DNA from 2 places in the Miniimonas sp. S16 genome. Region 2 is predicted to be linked to the other one. Evidence: predicted binding sites of a transcription regulator. Region 2 holds the regulator's gene; the other holds the start of a gene.
What was found. The regulator LexA, encoded in region 2, represses DNA repair genes until DNA is damaged. The targets are predictions, from matches to a motif close to TCGAACANNTGTTCGA.
Positions count from the first base shown of each region.

Region 1 (14,097 bases), 1.0 Mb from region 2:
GGGACCGCGGTGGCCGGGGCGATGCTCGTGACCGTGCTGGGCCTGACCGTCGGGCGCGCGATCCTCGAGAACACCGACCTCCCACCGTCCCTCGTCGCGCAGGTCGACCTCGACTCCGTCAACTTCGTGAGCAACGACCGCCTGCGCGAGGTGCTCTCGCAGACCGACGCGACTCCCGAGCAGGTCGACGCCGCCGTCGAGCTCAACGCCGACGCCCGGCTGCGCACACTGCGCACCGGCCTGCTCGCGCTGGCGGCGCTCAGCGCCGTGGCGCTCGCGCCCGCCAGTCGGCTCCCGCGCTACCGGCCCGGCGAGATCCCGAACCTGGACCCCGACCCTGGCCGCTGACCGCTGACCGCGTCAGCCGTCGAGTCGTGCGACCGCCGTCGAGAGCCGGTCCGACTCGTCGAACCCGACGTTCACCCGCGACTCGAGATCGACCCGGTCCTTGAGCACCCGGGCCGTCACCGTGCCGACGAACGGCGACTCCACGAACCGTGCGGTCACGACGTACGTGGTGGGGTCGGTCCACACGGCCGAGACCAGCACCCGCTCCGGCCGGCCGTGCCGGATCGCGAGCAGGTGCTCGTGCGGCTCGCCGTGCCCGGCGGTCACGGTGAGCGTGCCGAACCGCTCCGTCTCCATCGTGAGGACGTCGTGGTCGGCGCCGGGCTCGAGGGTCACGGACCGCACCGCCCACCTCGCGTTGTCGGGCACCAGCACCCGGCCCGCGAGCCGCTCGGCCGCCGGCGACGACGCCTCACCCGCCGGCGGGTCGAGGCGGAGCCCGGCGACGAGGTGCGCCAGGCGGGCGCGACCCGGCGGATCGTCCGGGAGCTCGCCGTCGTGCAGGGCGGGGAGAAGGTGCGTCCAGATCGCGTCCAGGGGTGGCTGCATCTCGGCGACGGCGGAGGTCGCCGCCACGACGACGTCCTGGTCCGGCAGCACCACGCAGAGCTGGCCGAAGGCGCCGTCGCCCCGGTAGCCGCCGTGCCGGCAGCGCCAGAACTGGTAGCCGTAGCCCTGCCACCAGTCCCCGCCCACCACGGGATCGCCGTTGGACACCTGCGCGCGGGTGGCCTCGGCGACCCAGCCTTCGGGCAGCAGTCGGGTCCCGTCCCAGACGCCGTCCTGCAGCAGGAGCTGGCCGAACGCGGCCACGTCGGCGGTGCGCAGCGACAGCCCGAACCCACCCGTGTCGACCCCCATCGGGCACTGCTCCCAGGTCGCACCCTCGATCCCGAGCGGATCGAGCAGCCGGGGCGTGAGGTAGTCCAGCAGTCGCTGACCGGTCACGCGCTGCACGACGGCGGAAAGCACGAACGTCGCCGCCGTGTTGTAGACGAAGTGTGTGCCCGGCTCGTGCGTGAGCGGCTGCGCGAGGAAGGCGGCCACCCAGTCCCGCTCGCCGAAGACTGCGCCGGACGGGTCGCCGTCGTGCCCGGTCGTCATGGTGAGCAGATGCCGCAGCCGCAGTCGGTGCCAGCGCGGATCGAGATTCGCGGGAGCTCGGTCGCCGAGGTGGTCGAGGAGCAGGTCGTCGACGTCGAGCAGCCCCTCGCCCGCGGCGAGTCCCACGGCGGTGGACGTGAACGACTTCGACAGCGAGAACAGCTCGTGCGGCATGTCCGGGCCGTACGGGTGCGCCCACGCCTCGGCGACGACGTGACCGTGCCGCAGCACCATGAGCGAGTGCAGCTCGGGCAGGTCCGCGAGCGCCTGCACCAGGTCCGCGAGCCCGCCGGAGTCGACGCCCTGGGTCTCGGGAGCGGACCGGGGCAGCGTCGACACGGGCGGCATCCCGCCAGCGTGGCACGACGCGCAACGCCGTGGGCGGGGTTCGGGCTCTGGGTTCGGGCTCGGAATTCGGCGAGCGTCAGGCTCCGTCGGCCGCCGCGGCCTCGTCGCGCTCGTCGTGCTCGTCCGCCTCGGTGATCGTGCGGATCACGCGCGCCGGGTTGCCGACGGCCACCACGTTCGCGGGCAGGTCGCGCGTCACCACCGACCCCGCGCCGACCACGGTGTTGTCGCCGATCCGCACCCCCGGGCAGACGATCACGCCGCCGCCGAGCCAGACGTTGTCGCCGAGCGTGATCGGCCGGGCGGCCTCGAGCTTGTCGCGGCGCGGCCGCGGGTCGATCGGGTGGGTGGGCGTGAGCAGCTGGACGTTCGGGCCGAGCAGGCAGTCCGCGCCGATGGTGATCGGCGCGACGTCGAGCGCCGTCAGCCCCGAGTTCACGCAGGTGCGCGCGCCGACGTGGATGTTCTCCCCGTAGTCGACGGCGAGCGGCGGCTTGATGAAGACGCCCTCGCCGACCGAGCCGAGCAGGTCCGCGAGGATCTCGCGCGCACCGGCGTCCTCGGCGGCGACCACGGCGCGCTGGTAGGCGTCGACCAGCACCGTGGCCCGGCGCGCGATCCGCTCACTCTCGGGGTCGTCCGCGACGTAGAGGTCACCGGCGAGCATCCGCTCCCGGTTCGTGCGCGGGTCTCCGGCGAAGTAGTCGCGCGTCGTCATGTGTACGAGCGTACACATGCGCGGTCCCGAGCGGCCAGGCCCGGCCCAGCCCGGCCCGGCCCGTCGAGCGGCCGCGCTACACCGAGGCGCGGCTCTCCGCGCGCAGCCGCGCGGCCGCGGGCACGCCACGGCGGGGCGCACCGCGTCCCAGCGAGTCCTGCCCGGGCGAGTCCTGCCGGGGTGAGCCGACCGCCTGGGGTGCGACCTCGCCGTCGGGCACCCCACGCGTGGCGAGGCCGACGCCCACGGCGCACACGACGGCGAGCGCGACCACCGCGCCGCTGACGCCCGCCCAGCCGACCGCCTGGAACAGCGGGCCCACGGCCCAGCCGAGCAGCGCGGATCCCGCGTAGGTGCTCACGTTGTAGAGCGCGGCGGCCTGGCTGCGCACGTCGCCGGCGCGCCGACCGACCCAGGAGGAGGCGGTCGAGTGGGCGGCGAAGTATCCGGCGGTCAGGAGCAGAAGACCGGGCACGACGGCGAACAAGGTCGCCGGCAGCATCGCCACGGCACCCAGAGCCATCGCCGCGGCGCCCGCGAGCACGACGCGGCGGCGGCCCCACCGCGCGGTCCACCGACCGGACACGCTGGACGTGAGCGTCCCGGCCCCGTACGCGAGGAAGCAGAGCGCGGCGAGGGCGGGCGCGAGGTCGAACGGGGGCGTCTCGAGGCGGAACGTGAGGTAGTTGTAGGTCGCGACGAACGCGCCCATGAGCAGGAACGGCTGCAGGCAGAGGGCGAGCAGGGGCCGGTCCGTGACGACGCGGCCGATCCGGTGCGCGGCCCCGCGCAGACCGAGGGGCGCCGCCTCCGAGCGAACCGGCGCGTGGCCGTCCTGTGCGGGCACGGCGCGCACGAAGACGACGGCGGCGATCACACAGACCACCGCGATGACGCCGAGGGCCGCGCGCCACCCCACGACGGCGGCCAGCGGGCCCGCGAGGAGACGTCCGGCGGCGCCGCCGACCGTCGTGCCGGCGATGTAGATGCCGGTCGCGGCTGCCGCCGCGCGAGGGGACAGCGTGTGGTGCAGGTACGCGACCGCGGTGGCGGGGACGGCGGCGAGCGCGAGGCCGGTGAGGAACCGCACCACGAGGATCGGCTCGAGGCCGGGCAGGACCGACGGAAGCAGGGGCACCACCAGGCCGAGTGCGGACGACGTGACGAGCGCGAACCGCATCACCCTGACGTGGCCGAGGCGGTCGGCACCGAAGGACCACGGCACGACGGCGAGCGCGAGACCGAGCGTCGCCACCGAGACGGTCAGGGCCGCGCCGCCCGGGCTCACGTCGAGATCGCGGGAGATCTCGGGCAGCAGCGCCTGGCACGCGTAGAGCTGGGCGAACGTCGCGACGCCGGCAGCTCCGAGGCCCACCATGACGCGACGCGGAGCGCGGGGGGATCCGGGGTCGACAGCCAAGGGAGATCAGGCTACGGATACGCTGCGTTCATGACTAATGCACGCTCGTCCGGTAACTCATACGCTGCGCGCATGTTTGGCGCGGAGCGCCGGGCGGTGATGGCGCTGCTCCCGCTGTTCGTCGCGGTTGCGGAGGCAGGTCAGGTCAGTGCCGGCGCCGACGACCTCGGTCTGCCTCAGCCGACGGTCACCCGTTCCCTGCAGCGGCTCGCGGCGCTCGTGGGAACGCCCCTGCTCGAGCGTCGGGGTCGCACGCTGCAGCTCACCGAGGCGGGGCGGACGTTCCTGCCGTTCGCGCGCGCAGCGCTCGAGCGCCTCGACGCCGGACTCGACGAGCTCGCGCGGGGCTCCGCCCTCGAGGGCGCGACGGTCTCGCTCGCGTTCCAGACGCTGCTCGGGGAGCGCGTGGTGCCCGATCTCATCCGCTCCTTCCGCGACCGGTTCCCGCGCACGCGGTTCCGGCTCACCCAAGGCTCACGAGCGCTCTGCCTCGAGGCCCTGGAGGCGGGCGACGCCGACATCGCGCTGGTCGCCGAACCGCCGCAGCTGGCGGGGACGCGGACGCTGCACCTCTTCCGGGAGCGGCTGTACGCGACGGTCGCACCCGATCATCCGCTCGCCACCGAGCGCGAGGTCTCCGTGGCGGCGCTGGCGCCGTACGACCTCGCGCTCCTCAAGCACGGGTTCGGGCTGCGCGCCATGGCGGAGGCGCTGTTCGCCGCGGCCGGGATCGTGCCGCGGGTCGCGTACGAGGCCGAGGACTTCCACACCGCCCGCGGTCTGGCGGCGGCCGGGCTCGCGGCGGCGATCCTGCCCGCCGACCCGATGGGGTCCCGACCGCAGGTGCGCGAGCTCGTGCTCGCCGACCGCGGCGCGGTCCGCACCGTCGGAGCGCTCGTGAGCACCCGGGAGGATCCCGCGCTCGCGGCGTTCGAGGAGACGCTGCAGCGGTTCGCGGCCGGGCACGCGGACGAGGTTTAGCGCGAGCGGTGCGCGGGTTGCGGGCGCGGGTGTTGCGGGAGCGAAGCCGGGGCAGACTGGGCCCATGCGTCTCACGAAGCTCGAACACTCCGCCCTGCTCCTCGAGAAGGACGGCGCCGTCCTCGTCATCGACCCGGGGGTCCTCACCACGGAGCTGCCCGAGGTCGACGGACTCGTCGGTGTCGTGCTCACGCACCAGCACCCCGATCACTGGACCCCCGACCACCTGGCGCACCTCGTCGGGGAGGCTCACGACGCCGTCGTGCTCGGTCCGCAGGGCGTCGTCGACGCCGCGCGTGAGGCCGGGCACGAGGTCACGGCCGTGTCGGCCGGCGACGAGGTGGCGGTCGGCCCGTTCACGCTGCGCTTCACCGGCGGGACGCACGCGCCGCTGCACTCCTCGATCCCGGCGGTGGACAACGTCGGCGTCGTGGTCGACGGCGTGCTCTACCACCCGGGCGACTCGTTCGCCCTGCCCGCGGGGGCGGGCGACGACGCCGCGGACGCCGATGCCGGCACTGGCTCTGGCTCTGGCTCTGGCTCTGGCACGGACGCGGGCATGGGCACGGGCACGGGCGGCATCGAGGTGCTGGCTGTCCCCGTCGGCGCGCCGTGGCTGACGATCGGCGACGCGATGGACTTCGTGGAGCAGATCGGGGCTCCGCGTGTGCTCGGGATCCACGACCTCTCGCTGTCCGACTTCGGCCGTACCGTGCACGTCCGCAACCTCCGCGCGGCCACCGAGCGAGCGGGCGGCGAGTACCTGGACCTCGCGCCGGGCGAGTCGCTGGAGCTCTGAGGCCAGGCAGAAGCGCGCGCTGGCACCGCTGGGCGCGCGTCACCGGGCACGGACCACCGAGCACGGTCCACCGGGCACGGGCCACCGGGCACGGGCCACCGGGCGCAGGTCACCGGCCGCGGCCACCGGGTGCAGGTCACCCGCCGCGAGCCACCGGGCACGGGCCACCGGGCACGGACCACCGGGCACGCGTCAGCGTCACGGGCGCCAGCCTCACGTGAGACCGACTGCCGAGGGATCGCGCCCCCAGACGGGTTCGCCTACGGGGGTTCGGCGCGGTGAGTTGAGCGGGTGAGGTGGCCGGCGGAGTCGCGCTGACGTGCGGTGCCGAAGGGTGTGGTCCAGGTGACGGAGCCGTCGGGCTGGGTGTCGAGGCGGAAGCCGGCGTGAGTGCGCAGCCGATGGTGGCGGCGGCACAGGGGCCGGAGATTCGCGGCGCTCGTCGGGCCTTGAGGCCAGACGACGATGTGGTCGAGGTCGCCGCGCCACGCGTCGACCGGACAGCCGGGCACCGCGCACGTCCGGTCCCGGGCCCGGACGTACCGGGCCAGCTCAGCGGTGGGGTGATATCCGGGCGCGTCGGGCGGCGCCGCCCCACCCGGCTCCGGCGGCAAGATCACCTGCACCCACGGCAGCGTCCCGAAGGTGGTGACGGTCTCGGGATCGATCGCGCCGTACCCCACGAGGTCCGGCACGTCCACGCCCGGAATGCTCGAGCGCGCGATTCGCGGGACCGGCGCCACCCCGTGCGCGTCAGCCACCCCGTGCGCGTCACCCACCCCGCTCGCGTCGCTCAGCCGCGAGACCGGCTCTCCCACGAGTTCGTCGCCGCCCTCGTCGGCCGCGCCAGGAACCTCGAACCGGGCCGGGTCCCGCCGATCCTCCCGAACCTGCGGACCTCGCGGGCCGGCGTCGGCAGCTCTCGCGTCCGCCTGCACGTCCGTCGGCGTAGACCCCCCAGCCAAACCCGTCACAACCGACGAATCGTCCGGCGCGACCGGATCGCCCTTCGCCACCGGATCGTCCGGCGCGATCAACGGCGTCGACGCCGTGGTCGCGGTCGGCGCGCTCGCCACCGACGATCCGGCAGTCACGGCCGTCGCAGCCGTCGCAACCGTCGTCTCGTCGGGTGCGGACTCGGGCGGTGCAAGCGGAGCCGTAACGACGCCTTGGGCTCCGCGGGCGCCGTTGTTGCTGGTGCAGTGCGAGGTGTCGGGGTTGATGTCCCAGCGGACGGCGTCGGCGAGGCTGGGCCCGTCGGTACGGCGCGACGCTGCGGAGGCGATGATGCGAACCTGGGACGGGGTGAACACGAATGTCTCCCCCGTCACCCCAGGCGCCCCGATCTGCCCCGTCACCAGCGCGTGCTCGGCCATCGTGCCCAACGCGTCCGCCCGTAGCTGCTCCAACGTCCGCTCGTCCCCCGCCGCACGGGACGCCTTCGCGGCCCGCTCACACGCCTGCTCCAACGCCGTCGCGCACGGCGCCGGCAGCACCGCACTGAACGACCCCAACCCCTCACCCACGGGGCGGACCGCGTTCACTCGACGCCGCTTCCGCGCGGTGGCCGCACGCGGTCCGGCACCGGCCGGGTCGACCTGCACCAACGCTCGCTGCAACCGGCGCCGCAGCTCACTCACCGTGACCTCGCCCGCGTCGGGAAGCACCCGCTCCACGACGGCGAACACCACCTCCGGGGACTGCTCACCCAGAGCGTCCACGAACGCCCCCACCCGAGACGCGTCCAGATCACCCCGCCGCGCCGCACCACCGACGTCGACCAGGAGACCCTGCACCGCCTCCCCCTCCCGGACCAGGGTGCCCGCGAACCGGGTCGAGCACGCCAGCGCCACCGCGATCGTCTCGACCATCGCGTCCAGGGCGATGTCGGGACGGAAGTTGAACCGCGCACCCCCCTGATGGGCCAGAACCGCCGCCCACTCCCGCACCCGCGCCTGCGCCGCCGCCACCTGCCGCGACCACCCGATGATCAGGTCAAGAATCGCGTCCGTTCCCAGGCCGCCCCCATCGACCTCCGACAACCCGTCGAATGCCGAGAGGACCTCGTGCTGACCGCTCCCCGCCACTTCGGCGGCGACCGCCGGCAGCCGCCGGGCCAGAGTCCGCAGCCGCGGCGACAAGCACGGCACGCCAACCACCGCCGCGTCGTCCCTCGCGACACCTTCCGCGTTCACCCCGCCTCGACCGGCCATGCGAACACCGTATGCCCGACCACCGACATCGACGCAGATCAGCCTACTTATCCACAGACGTGTTCGAGATGGTCACGGGGACCGGCCCGCACGTCCATGGCGGGCAGCCGGAGCGAATCCGCCCAGACGCGGAGCCATCACCAGGACGGGTCCATCGAACACGCGGGCAACCTGGCGAGGAGGACAGGCGCCAGAGAACCCTCGCCGGCGCCAGAGACCCCCTCGCGAACGGCTCGGGCGCGCAGAGCCGCGCCCGCTACCCCCGCCGCAGCGCGGGCGACACCAGCAGCCGCACCGCCGTCGCGACCGCCCTCGCGAGGTTCGCCTCGCCGTCGGCCAGCACCGCGGAGAGCGGCCCCACCTCGTGCACGATCGGCACCACGGCGGTGAACCCGTGATCGAGCAGCACCTCCGCCCCCGGCGCGACCCGCCCCGCGAACGCGACCACCGGCACCCCGTGCCGCGCCGCGACCTCGGCCACGCCCGCCGGGGTCTTGCCGGCGAGCGTCTGCTCGTCGATCGAGCCCTCGCCCGTCAGCACGAGATCGGCGCCGGCTACCGCGTCGTCGAGCCCGACGGCGTCGATCACCACGTCCACGCCGCGTCGCCGCCGCGCACCGAGCGCGAGGAACGCCGCGCCGAGCCCGCCCGCTGCGCCGGCGCCCGGCACGTCGCGCACCGACCGCCCGGTCGCCGCCTCGAGTGCGGTCACGAACGTCGCGAGCGCGCCGTCCAGCAGCGCGACGTCCGACGGCGAGGCCCCCTTCTGCGGGCCGAACACCGCGCTCGCGCCGGTCGGGCCGAGCAGCGGGTTGGTCACGTCGCACGCGAGCTCGATCGTCACCGCGGCGAGGCGAGGGTCGAGGCCGCCGAGGTCGACGTCGGCCACCTCGCCCAGGCGCGCGGGGACGGGCGGCACCACGGCGCCCGCGGCGTCGCGCAGCACGGCGCCGAGCCCGACGAGAAGGCCCGACCCGCCGTCGTTGGTCGCCGATCCGCCGAGCCCGACCACGAGGCGCGCCGCCCCCTCGTCAAGCACCGCGCGCACGAGGTCGGCGACGCCGACCGAGGTCGCCGCGAGCGGGTCGCGCTCCTCGCGCGCGATCATCCCGATCCCGACGGCGGAAGCCACCTCGAGCACACCGAGTCGGCTCCCGCCGCGCTCGCCCGAGGCGTGCGCGCCCGACGCGTGCTCGCCCTCGCCGTCGCGGCCCCCGGCGACCCCGATCTCCCCGACCGCCGCACGCCCGAGCGCATCACGGACCGCCACGGGCACGAGGCGCCCCCCGCGCGCGGCGACGAGCGCGCGGGTGGTGCCCTCTCCGCCGTCGGCCATCGGGATCTCGACGCACTCGGCTTCCGGGACGACGCGGCGCACGGCCGCGGCCATGACGGCCGCGGCCACGCCGGCATCCATGGACTCCTTGAAGGAGTCGGGTGCGCAGACGACCCTCATCGCGTCATCGCACCATCGAGGGGCGCTTGTTGTCGAACCTCCAGCCGGGGATGGGGTCCTGCATCCCGATCGCGTCGTCGCGCGCCGAGCCCCGTCTCGACGTACAGCCGGTGATTCGTCTCGAGCCGGTCGCGGTCGCGCCTGGCGAGGTCGCGGTCTGCGAGGTCACGCCGGGCGAGGTCGCGGTCGGCGACCCGGTGCCCGAGGGCGCCCGGCACCTTCTGGTACCCCGATCCAGGAGCCTCCGACGAAGAAGGGGGGCCGTGAGCCGCCGAGCGTGCCTACGATCGTCCGGCGGTGACCGTCGGTCCCGCACCCCTGGAGGAGCGGAGTTCCCGATGTCCGACAGCACGCCTGGCAAGACGGCCGACGACGGACCCACCACGTCGAGCACGACGGCGAGCTCGGGCGGGGTGCGCCGGGTACTCAAGGGGCTTGCCCAGGTCGGGCTCGGGGCGAGCCTCCTGTTCGCCGGCACCTCGCACCTCACCGTGGCGCGCGAGGAGTTCCAGGCGCAGGTGCCCGACTGGTTCCCGATCGACCATGACGTCGTCGTGCTCGTCTCCGGAGTGGTCGAGCTCGCGCTCGGCGCGGGTCTCGTGGCGACCTGGCAGCAGCCGTACCGGCGCCGCCTCGGAATCCTCGTCGCGCTGTTCTTCGTAGTGATCTTCCCGGGCAACGTCGCGCAGTACCTCGAGCACAAGGACGGGTTCGGGCTCGACACCGACGAGAAGCGCCTGCTGCGGCTGCCGTTCCAGGCCGTGCTCGTCGCGTGGGCACTCCTGGCCACGCGGCAGCCGCGCAGCGAGCGCTGACGCCTCCTCGCGCGGCCGCGTCACCGTAGGCGAGGCACCGTCGGACGTCGAGGCCGGTCCCGATGGGTGGGACGCCTTTCTCACGGACCGAGGCATTCTTGCGACGGGCGCCGGCGTCTGGTCGCGTGGACGGCGACGGACCACACGCCAACGAGAGGAGTCACCATGCTGACCCTGACCGAGAACGCCCAGACCGTCGTCGACGACCTCGCCGCCCGCGCCGACCTCCCCGAGGGCGGCGGACTGCGGATCTCGCAGTCGACCACCCAGCCGGGTGGGCTCGAGCTCGCACTCACGCGGGGACCGCAGACCTCCGACCGCGTCATCGAGACCGGCACGACGCCGGTGTTCGTCGAGCCGGCCGCGAGCGAGCAGCTCGACCAGCTCACGCTGGACACCGCGGCGAGCAGCGCACCGGGGGGCGACCCCGCGTTCGTACTCGCGCCGCAGCAGGACTGACGCGCGCCGCAGGACTGACGCGCGCCGGCGGCCGGGGACCTCGGGTCCCCGGCCGTCGGCATGTCCGGGCCACGAACCCGGAGGGCGCGGCCGCGCAGCGGGGAGCGCACAATGGAGCCATGGGACACGAATCGGGACACCGCGGGCACGGACATCACAAGAAGTGGTCGGAGATGAGCACGCCGAGCCGGGTCGCGGTCGTCGTCCTCGGGACCGGCCAGGTCCTCCTCCACGCGTACGCGTGGCAGGACCTCATCCGTCGCCCGGCCGCCGAGGTCAAGGGGCCGAAGCTGCCGTGGGGCCTCGCGCTCCTCATCAACTGGGCGGGGCCGATCGCCTACCTGTTCGCCGGTCGCACCGAGGACGCGAAGCCGCTCTCGTTCGAGCGCTGAACGCTTCGAGCGCTGAGCGCTAACGCCGGCCAGCCGGGGTCCGGCCGGCCCAGGCCTCGCGCATCGCCTGCCGGGACGCCGTGAGCGCGCGCCACTGCACCACCACGCCGACGACGCCGAGCACGAGCGCGCCCACCGCCCACCACCAGCCGAGGTCGTCCGGGAGCGCCCCCGAGGTCACGTCGTCCAGCGTGACCACCCCGACAAGCAGCATCACACCGGTCACCGCGGTGTTGGCGCCGCCGAACGCGGTGAGCCAGACGAGCAGGAAGGCCGGCAGGTCGGTCGCCAGCGACACCACGACGAGCAGCGCGGCGGCGACGGCGCCGATCACCCAGACCAGCCAGTCGGGCCGGACGCCGAGCGCGGCCGAGAGCCCCGACCCGATCGCGAACCCGATCGACGCCATCCCGAGCACCACCGCGACCTGGTAGAACGCGTACGCGAGCCCCCCGAGCAGCAGCGCGCCCACGATCGCGCCGATCCAGGCGAGCGTGGTGCCGAGGAAGCCGTCGGGCGTCACCTCCGCCACGATCGCGGCACCGAGCAGGAACCCGGCGAACGCGCCGACGACGGCGATCACCACCCGCAGCGCGACGTAGCCGCGGAAGCACATGAACAGCCCGACCAGCACGCTCAGGATCCCGACCACCCAGATCTCGCTCACGGCGCTCACCCTACGGCGACCGGCTTCGGCGCGCCCGACTGTCACACTCGAGCGATGACGACCACTCGCGCCCTCGCTGCCGACGCCCCACGCACCGTGCGCCGACTCGCCGTCGGCGTGCTCGCCGTCGGGCTTCTCGCACTCACGACGGCGTGCGGCGGCTCGGGCGACGACGACGCCGACGGCGGGGCGTCCGCGACGGCGGCGGCTCGCGTCCCGGCGTCCGCAGCGGCCGACGCGACCGCGGACGCGACGCAGGAGGTGACCGAGGAGCCGACCGAGGACGAGGCGACGGAGAGCCCGGAGCTCACGGCGCCGGCCACCGTCCTGGCCGCGGGCGCCGTGGCCGACGGGGCGCCCGCCGTCGTGAGCGGCGCTGGCCCCGCAACGGTGACCTACTCGCGGCAGGGCGAGATCGCCGTCACCGCGGCGCTGGACTGCTCGGCGTGCACGGGCGAGGTGGTGATCTCGGCCTCCGACCGCGGCGGGGAGCCGTGGGGCGAGGGGCCCGCGCCCTTCACCGGCACCTACCTGCTCGACATCATGACGAGCACGGCGGCCGACCGGGACGTGTGGGTCGTCGCGGAGGGGCCGTGGACGCTCACCCTGGCGAGCTGGAACGAGCTTCCGCCGATCACCGGGCCGCAGTCCGGCACCGGGTCGGCCGTGCTGTACCTGTCCGAGGCGGGCTCCGGCTTCGACGTCAGCTACACCCCTGTAGGCGAGGGCGACTCGGTGTCCATCCGGGCGTACTCGGACGTGGCCAGCACCGACAGCGGACCCGACAGCCGACTGCTCGGCGACACCGAGGCGTTCACGGAGTCGGTCGACCTCCCGCTGCCCGGCGTCGTGGCGATCACGACGAACGGGTCCTGGACGCTCACGCCGCGCCCGTAGGCTGCCCGTAGGCTGACCGGGTGCTGCGCCGACGCCTCGCCCGCCTGTACTGGCGCCTGTCCCGCTGGACGCTCCGCTCCGATCCGCAGCCGGCCCCGACCGTGCCTCGCATCCTCATCGGCGCTCCCCACACGTCGAACTGGGACTTCGTCCTCATGCTGGCGATCGCGTGGGAGGCGGAGATCCTGTTCCGCTGGCTCGGCAAGCACACGCTGTTCCGCGGCTGGCGCGGGCCGGTCATGCGGGCGCTCGGCGGCGTCCCGGTGGACCGGACGAACCCGGGCCGGGTCGTCGCGGAGATCCTCGTCGCCCAGGCCGAGGCGCCGTTCTCGCTGGTGGTGACGCCCGAGGGCACCCGCGGCGGGGTCACGCGGTGGAAGTCGGGGTTCTACCGGATCGCACGCGAGGCGGACCTCCCGGTCACCCTCGGCTACGTGGACCGCACCACAATGACCGCGGGCCTGGGCCCGACGATCACGCTCACGGGTGACGTCCGCGCCGACATGGACGTGATCCGCGCGTTCTACGCCGACAAGTGCGGGCTCCGGCCCGAACGCCGGACCGAGCCGCGGCTCGACTCCGAGGACGCACCGCCCGCCTGACGCGCCGCCCGCCGCCTGTTCGCTGCCCGACGCACGGGGGTAATCGCGCGGCAACACGCCACTCCTAGCGTCGAGCCGAACGGACGGCGATGCGCGAGAAGAGGCGGCATGAAGGCGATCGTGGTGGGCGCGGGGATGGGCGGCACGTCCGCGGCCCTCGGACTGCGCAAGATCGGCTGGGACGTGGAGATCCTCGAGCGCGTGCGCGAGGTCCGTCCCGTCGGGGCGGCGATCTCGATCTGGTCCAACGGCGTGAAGTGCCTCAACTACCTCGGGGTGGGCGAGCAGGTCGCGAAGCTCGGCGGTGACATGGCGTCGATGGCCTACTACGACGCGTTCACCGGCGCGACGATGACGCAGTTCTCGCTCGCCCCGCTCGTCGAGCACGTCGGGCAGCGGCCCTACCCCGTCGCGCGCGGTGACCTGCAGCGCATGCTGATGGACGCCGTCGGCGCCGACTCGATCCGCCTCGGCACTGAGGTCGTCGACGTGACCCAGGACGACGACGGCGTGGCCGCCCACCTCGCCGACGGCACCGAGGTGCACGGCGACCTCCTCATCGGGGCCGACGGCGCGCACTCGAAGATCCGCCAGTACGTCCTCGGCGGTCCGACGACGCGGCGCTACTCCGGTTACGTCAACTACAACGGCCTCGTTCCCGCGCTGCCCGAGATCGGGCCGGCCGACCAGTGGTCGCAGTGGGTGGGCAACGGCATGCGGGTCTCGGTCATGCCCGTGGCGGACGAGCGGTTCTACTTCTTCCTCGACGTCGTGCTGCCCGTCGGGCTGCCGTCCGAGCGCGCCACGCTGCGTGAGGAGCTCACCGGCTACTTCGCCGGCTGGGCGCCGCCGGTCCAAGCACTCATGGCCGCGATCGA
Region 1 is NZ_CM173242.1:2,427,418-2,441,514, reverse strand. It holds gene AC3AQ1_RS10595 (MFS transporter) at 1-348, shown strand, start outside; gene AC3AQ1_RS10590 (serine hydrolase domain-containing protein) at 361-1,800, opposite strand; gene AC3AQ1_RS10585 (sugar O-acetyltransferase) at 1,877-2,518, opposite strand; gene AC3AQ1_RS10580 (MFS transporter) at 2,595-3,896, opposite strand; gene AC3AQ1_RS10575 (LysR substrate-binding domain-containing protein) at 4,011-4,919, shown strand; gene AC3AQ1_RS10570 (MBL fold metallo-hydrolase) at 4,984-5,718, shown strand; gene AC3AQ1_RS10565 (HNH endonuclease signature motif containing protein) at 5,979-7,877, opposite strand; gene AC3AQ1_RS10560 (glycerate kinase) at 8,188-9,387, opposite strand; gene AC3AQ1_RS10555 (DoxX family protein) at 9,726-10,202, shown strand; gene AC3AQ1_RS10550 (Fe-S cluster assembly protein HesB) at 10,368-10,661, shown strand; gene AC3AQ1_RS10545 (PLDc N-terminal domain-containing protein) at 10,835-11,053, shown strand; gene AC3AQ1_RS10540 (TM7S3/TM198-like domain-containing protein) at 11,073-11,720, opposite strand; gene AC3AQ1_RS10535 (hypothetical protein) at 11,775-12,617, shown strand; gene AC3AQ1_RS10530 (1-acyl-sn-glycerol-3-phosphate acyltransferase) at 12,638-13,219, shown strand; gene hpxO (FAD-dependent urate hydroxylase HpxO) at 13,328-14,097, shown strand, end outside.
Region 1: a site for LexA is predicted at 7,983-7,998, ahead of AC3AQ1_RS10565 (HNH endonuclease signature motif containing protein). Genes of this name have one in related genera too.

Region 2 (14,097 bases):
ACCGGACGACCCCGTCGTGCAGGCACGCTCGGAGGTGGCGGCGCGGCGCGGGAAGAACGAGTTCCTCACCGTCTCGGCGGCGCACGCCGCCCTGCTGCTCGCGCAGGGCGTGGGACGCCTGGTCCGGTCGACACAGGACCGCGGCGTCGTCGCGATCCTGGACTCCCGGCTCGTCCGCGCGCGCTACGGCGGGTTCCTCGAGCGGTCCCTGCCGCCGATGTGGCCGACCCGGGACGGCGAGATCGCTCGCGGAGCGCTGCGTCGACTTGCCGCCGAGTCTCACTAGCATCAACCCATGAGCGACCAGCCGCACGACCCCACGTCAGCGCCGGCCAGCCCGTCGGTGTCCTTCCTCGGCGACGACGGTCTGGAGAACCCGTCCCGTCGTTACTCCACCGTCGCGATCGTGGGCGCAGGGTCGGTGGGCTCCACCCTCGCCTACACCGCACTCGTCCGCGGGGCCGCCCGCCGGGTGGTGCTCTACGACGTCAACGCCCCCAAGGTGAAGGCGGAGGCGGCCGACATCGGCCACGGGATCGAGTTCATCCCGCAGGCCACGATCGAGGGCAGCGACGACATCGAGATCTGCCGCGACGCCGACATCGTGGTCTTCACGGCGGGGGCGAAGCAGGACCCGGGCCAGAGCCGCATGGAGCTGGCGTCCAAGACCGTCGGCCTCGTGAAGAAGGTGCTGCCGACGCTCGTCGAGATCGCGCCGCACGCCATCCAGATCATGGTGACGAACCCCGTCGACGTCGTGACGTACGCCGCGCAGAAGCTCACCGGCCTTCCGCCGTCGCAGGTGTTCGGGTCCGGCACGGTGCTGGACTCCTCGCGCCTGCGGTTCCAGATCTCCCGAGAGTGCGGCGTGGCCGTGCAGAACGTGCACGCCTACATCCTCGGCGAGCACGGCGACTCCGAGGTGCCGATGTGGAGCTCGGCCTCGATCGCCGGCGTCCCGCTCCTGGAGTGGCTCGGGGCCGACGGCGAGCCGGTGTTCACCGACGAGCTGCGGCGCCGCATCGGGCACGACGTGGTGCACGCCGCGTACTCGATCATCGAGGGCAAGGGGGCGACGAACTACGCGGTCGGCCTCTCCGTGACCCGGATCATCGAGGCGGTGCTGCGCAACGAGCACCGCGTGCTGCCCATCTCCACCCAGGTCGCAGGCGAGCTGGCGGGTGTCGGGGACGTGTGCCTCTCGATGCCGACCGTGGTCGATCGCGCGGGCGCCGGCGCGCGGCTCGCGATCCCCATGAGCGCCCAGGAGCTCAACCTGCTGCGCAGCAGCGCGGAGCACATCCGCCAGGCGGCACGCCAGCTCGGGTTCTGACCGCGATCGGCTCGGCGCTCGACCGGAGTCCGGTCGGGCGCCGAGCCGTCGGTGCGGGTGCCGTCCGGGCGGGCACGTCGGGCCGGGTCCGTTCGGGCCCGACCCCCGAGGCTCGCGCGGCGCCTCAGAGCCGACGAAGCACCGCGACGACGCGGCCGAGGATCTCCGCGTCGCGTCCGTCGATGGGGGAGTAGAGCGGGTTCGCGGGCAGGAGCCAGAGGGCGTCCGGGGTGCGTCGCAGCGTCTTCACGGTGGCCTCGCCGTCGATCATCGCGGCAACGATCTCGCCGTTCTCGGCGACGTTCTGACGACGGACGACGACCCAGTCGCCGTCGCAGATCGCGGCTTCGATCATCGACTCCCCGACGACCTGGAGCAGGAACAGCTCACCGTCGCCGACGATCCGGCGCGGCAGGGCGAACACGTCCTCGACGGTCTGCTCGGCGAGGATCGGCCCACCCGCCGCGATCCGGCCCACCACCGGGACGTACGACGTCTGTGCGTCGGTGGGCTCGGGCAGGACGACCTGTGCCGGAAGCGCGCCGGGCGCCGGCGGACGCAGCGGACCGGACGTCTGACGCCGGTCCTCGTACGCGGCCGCCTCGGCGTCGGCCCGAGGCGTGCGCCCCGGCACCGCGGAGATCACCGGAGCCTCGGCGACCACCTCGATAGCACGGGGGCGGTGCGGGTCGCGCCGCAGGTAGCCCTTCTCCTCCAGCTGCTGGAGCTGGTGCTTCACGCTGGAGGGTGACGTGAGCCCGACCTCCAGCCCGATCTCTCGCATGCTCGGCGGGTAGCCCCGCTCCTGCACGCTGCGTCGGATCACCTCGAGCACCGCGCGCTGACGCACGGTGAGCACGCGGGGGTCCCTCACGGTCATCGGTTCTCTCCCTCCACGCCCCCTGGGGGTGCGTCCCGGCCGATCCCCTGACGGCTCCGGCAGCGGTGCCCGGGGGGATGTCAGTGGTCGGTGATGTGCTCTGCGTGGAACAAGCGTACGACGAGACCGCACGAAATGTCCGACATCTGTTCGAACCGGTGTGTCGACATCTCCGAGGTCGTGCCGTACGCTCTCGAACAGACGTTCGCCGCACAGGCGTTCGAGGGGAGAAACCGATGAGCACGATCGTGTACCCGGCAGCGCAGCAGACCCGCTCCGTGACGGCTCGGCATGCGTCGAGCACCGTCCGCGCAGCGGACGGGAGCACCGCGGGGAGCCACCGGATGAGGCTCACGCGACGCGGGCGCCTCGTCCTGACGGTCCTGGCGACGCTGCTCACGCTCGGCACCGCGTCGTTCGCGGTGCAGGCCGTGGCCGACCAGCCCTGGCAGCCCGACCCCTCCGTGGTCGTCGTGGTGGCCCCCGGCGAGACGCTGTGGAGCATCGCCACCGGCATCGCGGGGGACCGCGACGTGCGGGAGGTCGTCGCCGACATCCAGAACCTCAACGGCATGGCGAGCAGCGACCTGGTCGCGGGTCAGGAGCTCCGGCTGCCCTCCGGCAGCTGACGCGGCTGACGCCTGCCGAGGTCGCGCGCCGGCCGGCGGTGCCCGAGGCGTCGGCGCCGGGGTCGTCGCCGGGTGTGCACCGGCGGCAGGGACGCACCGGCGGCAGGGACGCACCGGCGGCGGCGTGGACGGGCGGCTGCCATGGCCTGGAGCGACTCGCCTCGGGCTGAGCATGGTCCGGCGGGCGCTTCGAGGTCGGCCCGGGTCTGCGTGCGAGGATGGGGGCCCGTGCCCCGCCGAGGGGTCTGCCGACCAGACGGAGACGTCGTGCACTGCCCGTACTGCCGCCACACCGACTCCCGCGTCATCGACTCGCGCACGAGTGACGACGGTTCATCGATCCGCAGACGCCGCCAGTGCCCCCAGTGCGGTCGCCGGTTCTCCACGGTGGAGACCACGAGCCTCTCGGTCGTGAAGCGGTCCGGCGTCGTCGAGCCGTTCAGTCGCGACAAGGTCGTCTCGGGGGTGCGCAAGGCGTGCCAGGGCCGGCCCGTCAGCGACGACAGCCTGGCGGTCCTCGCGCAGCGCGTCGAGGAGGCGGTGCGTGCGACCGGCACGGCCGAGGTCGATGCTCACGACGTGGGCCTCGCGATCCTCGGACCGCTCCGCGAGCTCGACGAGGTCGCGTACCTCCGGTTCGCCTCCGTCTACCAGGACTTCAGCTCGCTCGCCGACTTCGAGAGCGCCATCGCCGCGTTGCGCGCCGAGCGCGCGGGCCGCCCCGGTACGGCCGAGGAGCTCGTGCAGGCGGGTGCCTCTGCAGCGCTCGGTGACCTCGGTGCGGACAGCCGGCGGGAGCGCGACGGCGAACGCGCGGTCGACGGCGACGCGGTCGACGGCGCCGAGCCGGCCATCGGCGAGACCGTCACCTCTCGGGGCTGACGGTCGGTCGGCGAACGGTGGCCGGTCGGTCGGCGGACGGCGCATGGTCGGTCGGCGAACGGTGGCCGGTCGGTCGGCGAAGCGGACGGTCGCCCCGTGAGTGCCCTGGGCGCGCGGCCACCCACGGCGTTCCCGCACACCAGGACGCCGCCCCGCCGCCCCGGCCGTGCCGGGCGCGCCCGGCAATGGCCTGGCCCACGGGCGCGTTGTCGGGAATGCTGGACGTCAGCGCACCGTGCGCTGCACCGAATGGCGCCACCGGCGCGGAGAGGAGTCGTCGATGACCACCCCCGACAAGGAGGCCGCCGCCGTGCCGGAGGACGTGAAGGCCAAGTTCCGCGAGGCGCTCGAGGCCAAGAAGGCCGGGCAGCACGCCGCCGGCGCCAAGGGCCACGGCCACGACGCGCTCGAGGGGCACGCGAACGACGGCGGGCACGGCCACAAGGTCTTCCGCCGCAAGTCCGGCTGAGCGGTCGACGTGAGAACGGGGACGGGCGGCTCCGAGCCGCCCGTCCCCGTTCTCGTTCTCACGCGCTCCCTCGCCGCGAGCAGGCGGGTGGGAGCGCGGCGGGCGTGCCGGAGGACCGGAGCGCCTGCTCGTGCGCAGCCCGCCGAGACGGATCTCGGATCAGGCGTCGAGGACGCGCGCCCGGATCGTCGTCGACTCCTTCGAGATCGTCTCGACGACGCCCTCGGGGAGCGTGCCGAAGACATCGGTGACGGCGTAGCCGAACTGCCCCCAGGTGCCGAGCACCTGGTACTCCACGTTCGCACCGTGCTGGGAGAGGACCTCGTTGAGCTGGGCCATCACGCCCGGCACGTTCTGGTGCAGCAGCGTCACGCGCTGCGACCCCTCCCGCGGGCGGTCGAGCACCAGACCCGGCACGTTCACCGAGAGGTACGTGGCGCCCAGCTCCTGGTAGTCGCGCAGCTTGCCGGCCACGAACTGGCCGATGTCGTGCTGGGCCTCCTCGGTGGAGCCGCCGACGTGCGGGGTGAGGATCACGTTCGGCAGGCCGCGCAGGTCGCTCTCGAACGCCTCGCCCTGCGCCTTCGGCTCGGTCGGGAAGACGTCGACCGCCGCGCCCGCGAGCGACCCGTCCTCGATCCGCGCGCGCAGCGCGGCATAGTCCACGAGGAACCCGCGGGAAAGGTTGAGGAAGAGCGCACCCGGGCGCATCGACGCGAACTGCGCCGCGCCGAACATGCCGGCGTTGCCGGGTCGTCCGTCCACGTGGAGCGTCACGACGTCGGACTCCTCGAGCAGGGCGTCGAGCGAGGGCATCCGGTGGGCGTTGCCCAGCGCGAGCTTCTCGGCCGTGTCGTAGAACACGACGCGCATGCCGAGCGCCTCGGCGACCACCGACAGCTGCGTGCCGATGTTGCCGTAGCCGACGATTCCGAGGGTGCGGCCGCGCACCTCGTGGGCGCCGCTCGCGGACTTGTTCCAGGTGCCCTTGTGGAGCGCCGAGTTCTGCACGGTGAGTCGTCGGCTCAGGGCGATGATCTCGCCGAGCACGAGCTCGACGACCGAGCGGGTGTTGGAGAACGGCGCGTTGAAGACCGCGACGCCGCGCTGGGCCGCCGCGGCGAGCTCGATCTGGTTGGTCCCGATGCAGAAGGCTCCGACCGCGTCCAGGTGCGACGCCGCGAGGACCGCGTCGGTCACCTGGGTCTTGGAACGGATCCCGAGCAGCGACACGCCGTCGAGGGCCTCGATGAGCTCGGACTCGTCGAGGGCTCCCTTGAGCGAGGTGACGTCGTAGCCGGACTCCTCGAGGAGGGTCGTGGCGAGCGGGTGGATGTTCTCGAGTAGCAGAGCGCGGGGCACGGGACCATTCTCGCGCGGCCTCCGCGGCGTCCCAAATCGGTCCGGCAGGTGGGCGCGGTCGCAGTCGCGCGGGAGAGGGGGACGCCTCAGGCGCTCTCGGGCAGACCGTCCGCCGCGCTCTCGGGCAGACCGTCACGCGCGGCGTCACGCAGGCCGTCACGCACGCCGTCACCCGCGCCGTCGGGCAGCCCCTCGGGCAGGTCGCCCACGAGGGTCAGCCGCCGCGTGGCCCGCGTCATCGCGACGTACGCGTCGCCGCGACTCATCCGTGCGACGTCGAGCGCCACCACGGTGTCGAACTCCAGGCCCTTGACCTCGACGGGGTCCAGCACCACGAGCGGCTGGGTGAGGTCGATCCGCGGCGCGCCGAGCCGGGCGCGCAGCGCCGGGACCGCCGCGGTCGGCGCGACCACGCACGTCGTGCCGCCGAGTGCGCGGGAGTCGGCCACGGCCGTCGCCAGGTCGTCGCTGCGCTGCAGCGCGCCCTCGACGTCGCGCGCCGACACGACGGGTGCGACGTCGACGTCGAGCCCCTCGCGGGCGACGGCGGCGCGCAGCACCTCGGTCGCGGCGTCCATGACGGACGCGGGCGTGCGGTAGTTGATCGTCAGCTCCGCCAGGCGCCACCCGCGGTCGAGCCGGTCGAACACGTCCCGCCACCGCGTCGTTCCCGCTGCCGACGAGGTCTGCCCGGTGTCTCCCACCACCGTGAAGGACCGGCTCGGGCAGCGCCGCAGCAGGCTGCGCCACGCCATCGGGGACAGCTCCTGCGCCTCGTCGACGACGATGTGGCCGTAGGTCCAGCCCCGGTCGGCAGCCGCACGCTCTGCGGTGGTCCGCGCCGGGCCGGACTCGGCCATCCGGGACGCGAGCATCTCGGCCGTCACCTCGGGCAGACCCTCGCCGGAGCCGCCCAGGGACCGCAGCGTCGCCCGCGCGTACGCGAGCTCGTCGCGGGCCTGCGCCGCCGCAGCCAGCTGGGCGCGCTGGCGCTCGGGGTCGATCCGCTCGCCGATGAGCTCGGCGGCCTCGTCCAGGAGGGGGATGTCGGCCTCGGTCCACGGAGCGTCGGGGTCGCGGCGCAGCAGTGCGCGGTCGCGCGCGGCGAGCCCGGGGGCCACCTCCGCGAGCCGGTGCGGCTTCGCCCAGAGATCGCGCAGCAGCCCCTCGGGGCTCAGCGGCATCCACGCGAGGTTGAGCGCGACGCGGACGTCGCGGTGGGCGCGCAGGTCCTCCGACACCTCGGCGAGGTCGCTGCCACCGAGGTCGGCGCCGATCGCCTCGGCGTACTGCCGCGCCAGGACCTGGAGCATCTGCCGGACGAACACGACGCGCGCGGCGTTGTGCGGCTGGTGGGCGCGGCGGGCACGCGCGCGCGCCGCCGCCACGTCGTCCGGGCGGATCTCCAGCTCGACCGAGCCCAGCCGGAAGCGGGTCACCTCGGCCGGCACGCGCTGACGCGCCGCCACGGCGCGCTGGATCACGCCCGCCATCGCGGTGCGGCCCTTGACGCGCGCGACGGCCGGCTCCTCCACCGCCGTCGCGGTGACGTCGGGGAGCAGGGTCGCGATCGTGGTGGGCACGACGCCCGTCTCGCCGAGCGCGGGGAGCACGCGCTCGATGTACCGCAGGAACGCGTCGGACGGCCCGACAAGCAGCACGCCCGAGCGCGCCAGGCGCTCACGGTGGGCGTAGAGGAGGTAGGCGGCGCGGTGCAGCGCGACGGCGGTCTTCCCCGTGCCGGGGCCGCCCTGGACCACGAGCACGCCCTCGACGTCGGACCGGATGATCTCGTCCTGCTCGGCCTGGATCGTGGCGACGATGTCGTGCATCCGCCCGGTGCGGTGCTCGCCGAGCGCCGCGAGCAGCGCGCCCTCGCCGGCGAGCGTCGCGCGGGAGTCCTCGTCCAGTGCGTCGGCGTCGAGCACGTCGTCCTCGATGCCCACGACGGCGCGGTCCCGGGTGGAGAGGTGACGTCGCCGCACGACGCCGCCGGGGTTCGCGGCGGTGGCCTGGTAGAAGGGACGCGCGGCCGGGGCGCGCCAGTCCGTGAGCACGGGGGAGTGGAACTCGTCGGAGATCCCGATACGCCCGACGTAGCGCGTCCCGCCGGGCGGCGTGCCGTCCTCGCGAGCGGCGGGCTCGGCGTCGGGGCGCAGGTCGATGCGGCCGAAGACCAGCTTCTGCTCCACCGCGTCGTACGTCGCGAGGCGCTCGGAGTAGAGCGTGGCGAACGAGTCGCGCTCGGAGCGCGCCTGGTGGGTCCCGCTGGAGCCGTCACCGCGCACGCGCTCCAGGTGCGCCCGCGCGTTCTCCCGCAGGTCGTCCAGGCGCGCGTACACGCCGTCGACCACCGTCTGCTCGTGGCGCAGCTGGGCGGCGAGAAGCGCGTCGTCGGATCCTGCTGCGTCCACCCAGCCTCCTGCTCGCGTCTCGACCGGCCGTCCATTATGGCGCACGCAGCTCGGCCGGTCGTGCGCGGGCCGGCACAGGGTGGGGCGCGGCGGCGGGAATGCGGGGGGCGACGGGGCTGTTGTCGTCCCTGGAAGGCCACGGGGGTGGCCGCGCGGACGAGGTCCGCGCCGACGGACGAGCAAGAACGAGAACGCACGGGAGGCGACATGGATCCCTCGGCACTGTTCCACTGGGACCTCGCCGATCACCCACCGCTCGGGGTGCCGAGCGGGCGAGGCGACGGCGATCAGGGGCGCGACGAGACCACCGGACGCGGCAGCGCGAGCGACGAGAGCGCCGCCGCACCCGACCTCGGAGCCAGTGCCTCGCCGTCGGGCACGCCCGAGGCGGCCACGCTCGACGAGACCGTGCCGGGAGAGGGCGCCGCGCGACCCGCGTCCGGCGGCGCCGAGGCACTGCATCCCGACGACGTGACGAGCGCGCCCTGGCTGCCGCGTGCCGTCGCCGAGATCGACGTGCCCGTGCTCGTGCACGCGCTGCGCGGCTCGATGGACGCCGGCCACGCCGGCGCGCTCGTGGTCTCGCACCTGCTCGCCACGCACGCGTCCGAGCGCGTGGCGACCTTCGACGTCGACGAGCTGCTCGACTACCGCTCGCGCCGCCCGCCGATGACGTTCGAGAAGACCAGCTTCACCGAGTACTCCGACCCCGAGCTCGCGCTCGACTACCTGGCCACGGACCAGGGCGGCGTCCTCCTGCTGCACGGCGTGGAGCCGGACCTGCGGTGGGAGAAGTTCGCCAGCGCGGTGCGCGAGATCGTCGAGCGCCTCGGCGTGCGGACCACGGTAGGCGTGCACGGCATCCCCATGGGCGTCCCGCACACCCGCCCGATCGCGGTCACCTCGCACGGCACGCGCGAGGGCCTCGTGGACGTAGACGGCTCGGTGTTCGGGACGGTCCAGGTCCCCGGCAGCGCCTCGTCGCTGCTGGAGTACCGCCTCGGTGCCTGGGGTCACGACGCGATGGGCTTCGCCGTCCACGTCCCGCACTACCTCGCGCAGGCCGAGTACCCGGCCGCAGCAGTCGAGCTGGTCCGACGGGTGGGTCGGGTCACCGGCGCGCACCTCGACGTCACGGCGCTCGAGCGCGCCGCCGCCGAGGTGGCCTCGGAGGTCGACCGGCAGATCGCGGAGTCGCCCGAGGTGGCGGCCGTGGTCCAGGCGCTGGAGAACCAGTACGACGCCTACCAGGAGGCCGCCGGTCGGAGCCTGCTTGCGAGCGAGGAGGTACCGACGGCCGACGAGCTCGCGGCGCAGTTCGAGGCGTTCCTCGCCGAGCAGGGCTCGGTCGAGGACGGCCGGCCCGACGAGGCCGGCGACGGCGAGCGCGCCTGACGCTCGACGCGTCGCGCGCGCTCACCCTCCCCGGCCCGCACCGGAACGCCCGGAGCGAACACGCCGACCTCGCAGCCGCTGCTTCTGGCGCACCGGCGCCCCGCTCTGACACACTAGGAGCCGTTGCACCAGCTTCTCTAATGTCTGATGTTCTTCGAGCACGGCGTGGGGATCACTGCAGCACCGGGCGCCCGGCACAGGGTCGGGTGCCACTCCCCGGAAGGACACGCATGGCACAGGGAACCGTCAAGTGGTTCAACGCTGAGAAGGGCTACGGGTTCATCGCCCAGGACGGCGGCGGCGCCGACGTCTTCGTGCACTACTCGGCCATTCAGTCGGACGGCTACCGCTCGCTCGAGGAGGCTCAGCGCGTGGAGTTCGAGATCACGCAGGGCCCGAAGGGTCCGCAGGCCGAGAGCGTTCGCCCGCTCTGACCCGCACCTCCGCGTGGCCCGCACCCCTCGGGGTGCGGGCCACGCGCCGTCTCACCCGGCGTTCTCCGTCGCCCAGCCGGGGGCGACCTCCACGTCCCGCAGCGGCGCCGACGTCCCGACGAAGTCGTCGAGCTCGCGCCCGGTCACGAGCCGCACCGGCGCCGGCAGCCCCAGCAGCTCCCGCGCCAGGCCAGCGTCCGGCGGGGTGTCACCCGCGATCACCACGAGATTGCCGAACCGGCGCGCCTTGAGGATCGGCGGCTCGACGGCGAGCGCCACGTGCGCGAACACCTCCCGGGCCGTGGCCACTTCTCGCCGTGCGATCGGCAGCGGCGGGCTGTCCACCAGGTTCCCGAGGTAGCGCCCGCCCGGCCGCAGGATCGCCGCGAGCTGCTCGAGGAACTCCACGGTCGTGAGGTGGGAGGGCACGCGCGCGCCCGCGAACGCGTCGCGCACGACGGCGTCCCACGAGTCCGGCTGCAGGCTCGCCACCGCGGCACGCGCCTCGGCCGTGCGGATGCGCAGGCGAGGGGCGCGCGGCAGGTCGAACCAGTCCCGCGAGAGGCGGGCGAGCTCGCCGTCGAGCTCGACGACGAGCTGGCTGGTGTGCGGCGCCTGGTGGTGGATCGCGCGCGCGAAGGCGCACGCGGCACCGCCGAGGTGGAGCACGCGTGCGGTCGACGAGGGCTCGAGCAGGTCGGCCATCGCGAGGCGCATCTGCTGCATGTACTCGAACTCGAGGTGCCCCGGGTCCGCGAGGTCGATGTAGGAGGACTCGACGCCGTTGACGTAGACCATGACCGCCGTCGGCCGGTCCGGGTCGGGCTCCAGCTCCACCGTCCCGGTGTCGATCAGGACCACTCCGTCGGGAAGATCTCCTGGCAGGGAACGACGGCGCGCCATCGGGCGATCCTAGTGCGCGAGGACGGCACGCCGCTGGGCCGGCGGCGGGCTGGCCGCGGACCGATGACGCGGAGACGTGCCTGCACCAGACTCACAACATGAGCCTCGAGCCGGACACCAAGGACTGGACGTGGGTGCTGCGCGAGCGGTGCCCGGAGTGCGGCCTCGCCGCGGGCGAGGTGGCCCCGGCGGAGATCGGCTTGCTCGTGCGTGCGAGCCTGCCGCGCTGGACGGCCGCACTTGCCCGCCCGGACGCGTCGGTGCGGCGCTCGCCGCAGCGCTGGTCCGACCTCGAGTACGCCTGTCACGTGCGCGACGTGTTCCGCGTCTTCGACGAACGCCTCGCGCAGATGCTCGCGACGGACGGCGCGGCGTTCGCGAACTGGGACCAGGACGCCACGGCGCTCGAGCAGGACTACGCCGGGCAGGACCCTCGTGCGGTGGCCACGGAGCTGACGGAGGCGGGGGAGCGGGTGGCCGCCCGGTTCGACGCGGTCACCGAGGCAGACCACGCGCGCCGCGGGATCCGCTCGAACGGCTCGGAGTTCACCGTCGTGACGCTCGGGCAGTACTTCTGGCACGACGTGCACCACCACCTGCGCGACGTCGGAGCGTGAGTCGTCCAGCGGTCCAGCGGTCCAGCCGTCCGGCGGTCTCGCGGTCCGGCGACCGGGTGATCCAGCGCGGTGAGTCGCAGCGTCCCGCGTCGAACGAGCGTTCGATAGGCTGAGGTCGTGGACGAGCGTGGTGGGCCCTGGCGGTGGGGGGAGGACGACTCCGGCACTCCGATCCTGCACGTCGACATGGACGCGTTCTTCGCCTCGGTGGAGGTGGCCGCCCGCCCCGGGCTGCGCGGCCGCGCCATGGTGGTCGGCGGCCGTGAGCGCGGGGTCGTGCTCGCGGCGACCTACGAGGCGCGTGCGTTCGGCATCCGCTCGGGCATGCCGATGGCGACGGCGATCGCCCGGCTCCCGTCGGTGATCGTCGTCCCGCCGGACCACGAGTCCTACCGCCGCGTCTCCCGCCAGGTCATGGCGGTGCTGGCCGAGATCACCCCGCAGCTGCAGCAGGTGTCCGTCGACGAGGCCTTCCTCGACGTCAGCGGCGCGCGTCGACGGCTGGGCTCGCCGGCACGGATCGGCACGCTCGTGCGTGAGCGCGTGCGCCGCGAGGTCGGGCTCCCGATCTCCGTCGGCATCGCGTCGACGATGTTCGTCGCCAAGGTCGCCTCCACGCGCGCCAAGCCCGACGGCATGCTCCTCGTGCCCGAGCACGCGACGGTCGACTTCCTCCACGCGCTTCCGGTCGCCGCGCTGTGGGGTGTGGGGGAGTCGACGGCGAGCCGGCTCGCCGACCTCGGGATCCGGACCGTGGCCGAGCTGGCGACGGCGCCACGGTCCTCCCTCGCGGCCCGGCTGGGGCCGGCTGCCGCGCATCGGCTGCACGACCTGGCGTGGGGTCGCGACCCGCGCGTCGTGACCCCCGAACGCACCGAGCGCTCGGTCTCGGCCGAGCACACGTTCCCCGTCGACGTCACCGACCGGGCCGAGCTCGCCCGCACGGCGCTCGCGCAGACCCACACGTGCGCGCGGCGTCTGCGTGAGGCGGGGATGCTCGCCCGCGGCGTGACGCTCAAGGTCCGTCTCGCGGACTTCACGACGCTGACGCGGTCGCGCCGGCTCGACGTCCCGACCGATGTCGCGGCCGCGCTGCACGGCACGGTGCGTGCGCTGCTGGCCGCGGTCGACGTCCCGGCGACGGGGGTGCGCCTCATCGGCGTCCGCGCCGACGACCTCGTCGTCGCCGCGGGGACACCGGTGCAGGCAACGCTCGGCGACGACGGCGACGACAGGCGCGCGCTGGAGGTCGCGGTCGACGCCGTCGATCGGCGGTTCGGCGGCGGCGCCGCCGTCGCGGCCTCGCTGCTGCAGGCGCCGCCCGTCCCGGCGACCCAGCCGACGCCGTCGGACCCCGCCGTCGGCGCACGCGAGCCGGTCCCGGACCGTTCGCGAGGAGATCGGACCGGCCGTCGCGCGGACGAACCCGGGCCGAGGAGTGGACTGCGGAGGGACTCGACTACCGCCACCCCGAAACCGCGCATATCCTAGGACCCTGACGGTTGTTCGAGGAGGACGCCATGCCCCTGTCGGAGTACGAGCAGCGTGTTCTGGCGCAGATGGAGCGTCAGCTCAGCTCTGACGACCCGAAGCTCGCCCAGACGTTCAAGGGCGGCGGGGTCCGTCGTCGAACCTCGTCCGTCATTCTCGGTGTCGTCGTGGTCGCGGCCGGCCTGGCCATGCTCATCGGCGGCGTCTCGCAGCAGCTGACCTGGCTCGGGCTCCTGGGGTTCCTCGCGATGTTCGGTGGTGTGCTGCTCGCGCTCTCGCGGGGCTCCTCGGCGTCGCGGCCGGGAGACGCGGGCGGAGCAGCCGGCGTGGCGGCTGCCAAGGCGCCCCGGAAGAAGTCCTCGTTCATGAACCGGCTCGACGAGCGGTGGGACAAGCGGCGCGACCAGCGCGGCTGACCCGGACCGGGGGCGGCGTGGCCGCCCCGCTCGTGACGCCGCCGACCCGGCACCCCGAGCGCCGCCCCGCTCTCCTCCTGTTCGAACCACGCCCCCGATCGGTGCGCGACGACGCGTGCCACGGGGGCGTCGTGCTGTCCGGCGCGCGCTGAGTCGCGCGAGTCGACGGCGCCGTTCCACATCGCTCCCCGGGACGCCTCCACGTCGCTCCCCGGGGCGCCTCCACGTCGCTCCCCGGGGCGCCGCGCTGAGCCGCCTGATCGGCCGCCGGCGCGTGCGTGAGCGCTTCATTCCCCCGTGTTTTCGCGGTTCCAGGGGCTTCGAGCCCACGGGCGCCCAGCGCCGGCGCAACAGCGGCCTCTCGGGAAGGCGCCACCGAGCGGCCACGGGAGGCAGGGCGACGCACGTGTCACTCCACCTCGCTCCACCGGTTCTGACCTGCGACAACGAAAGACACGTAGCGCGAGGAGGGCCACGGACGTGGCCGAGGTGGAGGGTTGTGGAGTAATGTGGAGCCCAGCGGGGCACGGCGGCGCTCCGGAGGGACAGGGGAGGTGAGGCACCGTGCTCATCGGGACCTTCACGCCCCGGCTCGACGAGAAGGGCCGCCTGATCCTCCCGGCCAAGTTCCGCGAGGAGCTCGCCGGCGGGCTCGTCATGACCCGAGGGCACGAGAAGTGCCTGTTCGTGTTTCCGATGGCGGAGTTCGTGACGCTCCACAACACACTCCGCGCCGCGCCGCTCACGTCCCGCGAGGCCCGCGACTTCAACCGCGTCCTGCTCTCCGGCGCGCACGACGAGATCCCCGACAAGCAGGGCCGCGTCACGATCCCGGCCACGCTGCGCCAGTGGGCCGGGCTCGAGCGAGAGCT
Region 2 is NZ_CM173242.1:3,435,303-3,449,399, forward strand. It holds gene AC3AQ1_RS15135 (ATP-dependent DNA helicase) at 1-286, shown strand, start outside; gene AC3AQ1_RS15140 (L-lactate dehydrogenase) at 296-1,333, shown strand; gene lexA (transcriptional repressor LexA) at 1,458-2,213, opposite strand; gene AC3AQ1_RS15150 (LysM peptidoglycan-binding domain-containing protein) at 2,450-2,842, shown strand; partial or broken gene nrdR (transcriptional regulator NrdR) at 3,110-3,580, shown strand; gene AC3AQ1_RS15160 (DUF5302 domain-containing protein) at 4,005-4,193, shown strand; gene serA (phosphoglycerate dehydrogenase) at 4,353-5,555, opposite strand; gene AC3AQ1_RS15170 (HelD family protein) at 5,642-7,969, opposite strand; gene AC3AQ1_RS15175 (proteasome assembly chaperone family protein) at 8,177-9,364, shown strand; gene AC3AQ1_RS15180 (cold-shock protein) at 9,595-9,798, shown strand; gene AC3AQ1_RS15185 (spermidine synthase) at 9,850-10,701, opposite strand; gene AC3AQ1_RS15190 (DinB family protein) at 10,800-11,318, shown strand; gene dinB (DNA polymerase IV) at 11,436-12,809, shown strand; gene AC3AQ1_RS15200 (DUF3040 domain-containing protein) at 12,839-13,225, shown strand; gene mraZ (division/cell wall cluster transcriptional repressor MraZ) at 13,790-14,097, shown strand, end outside.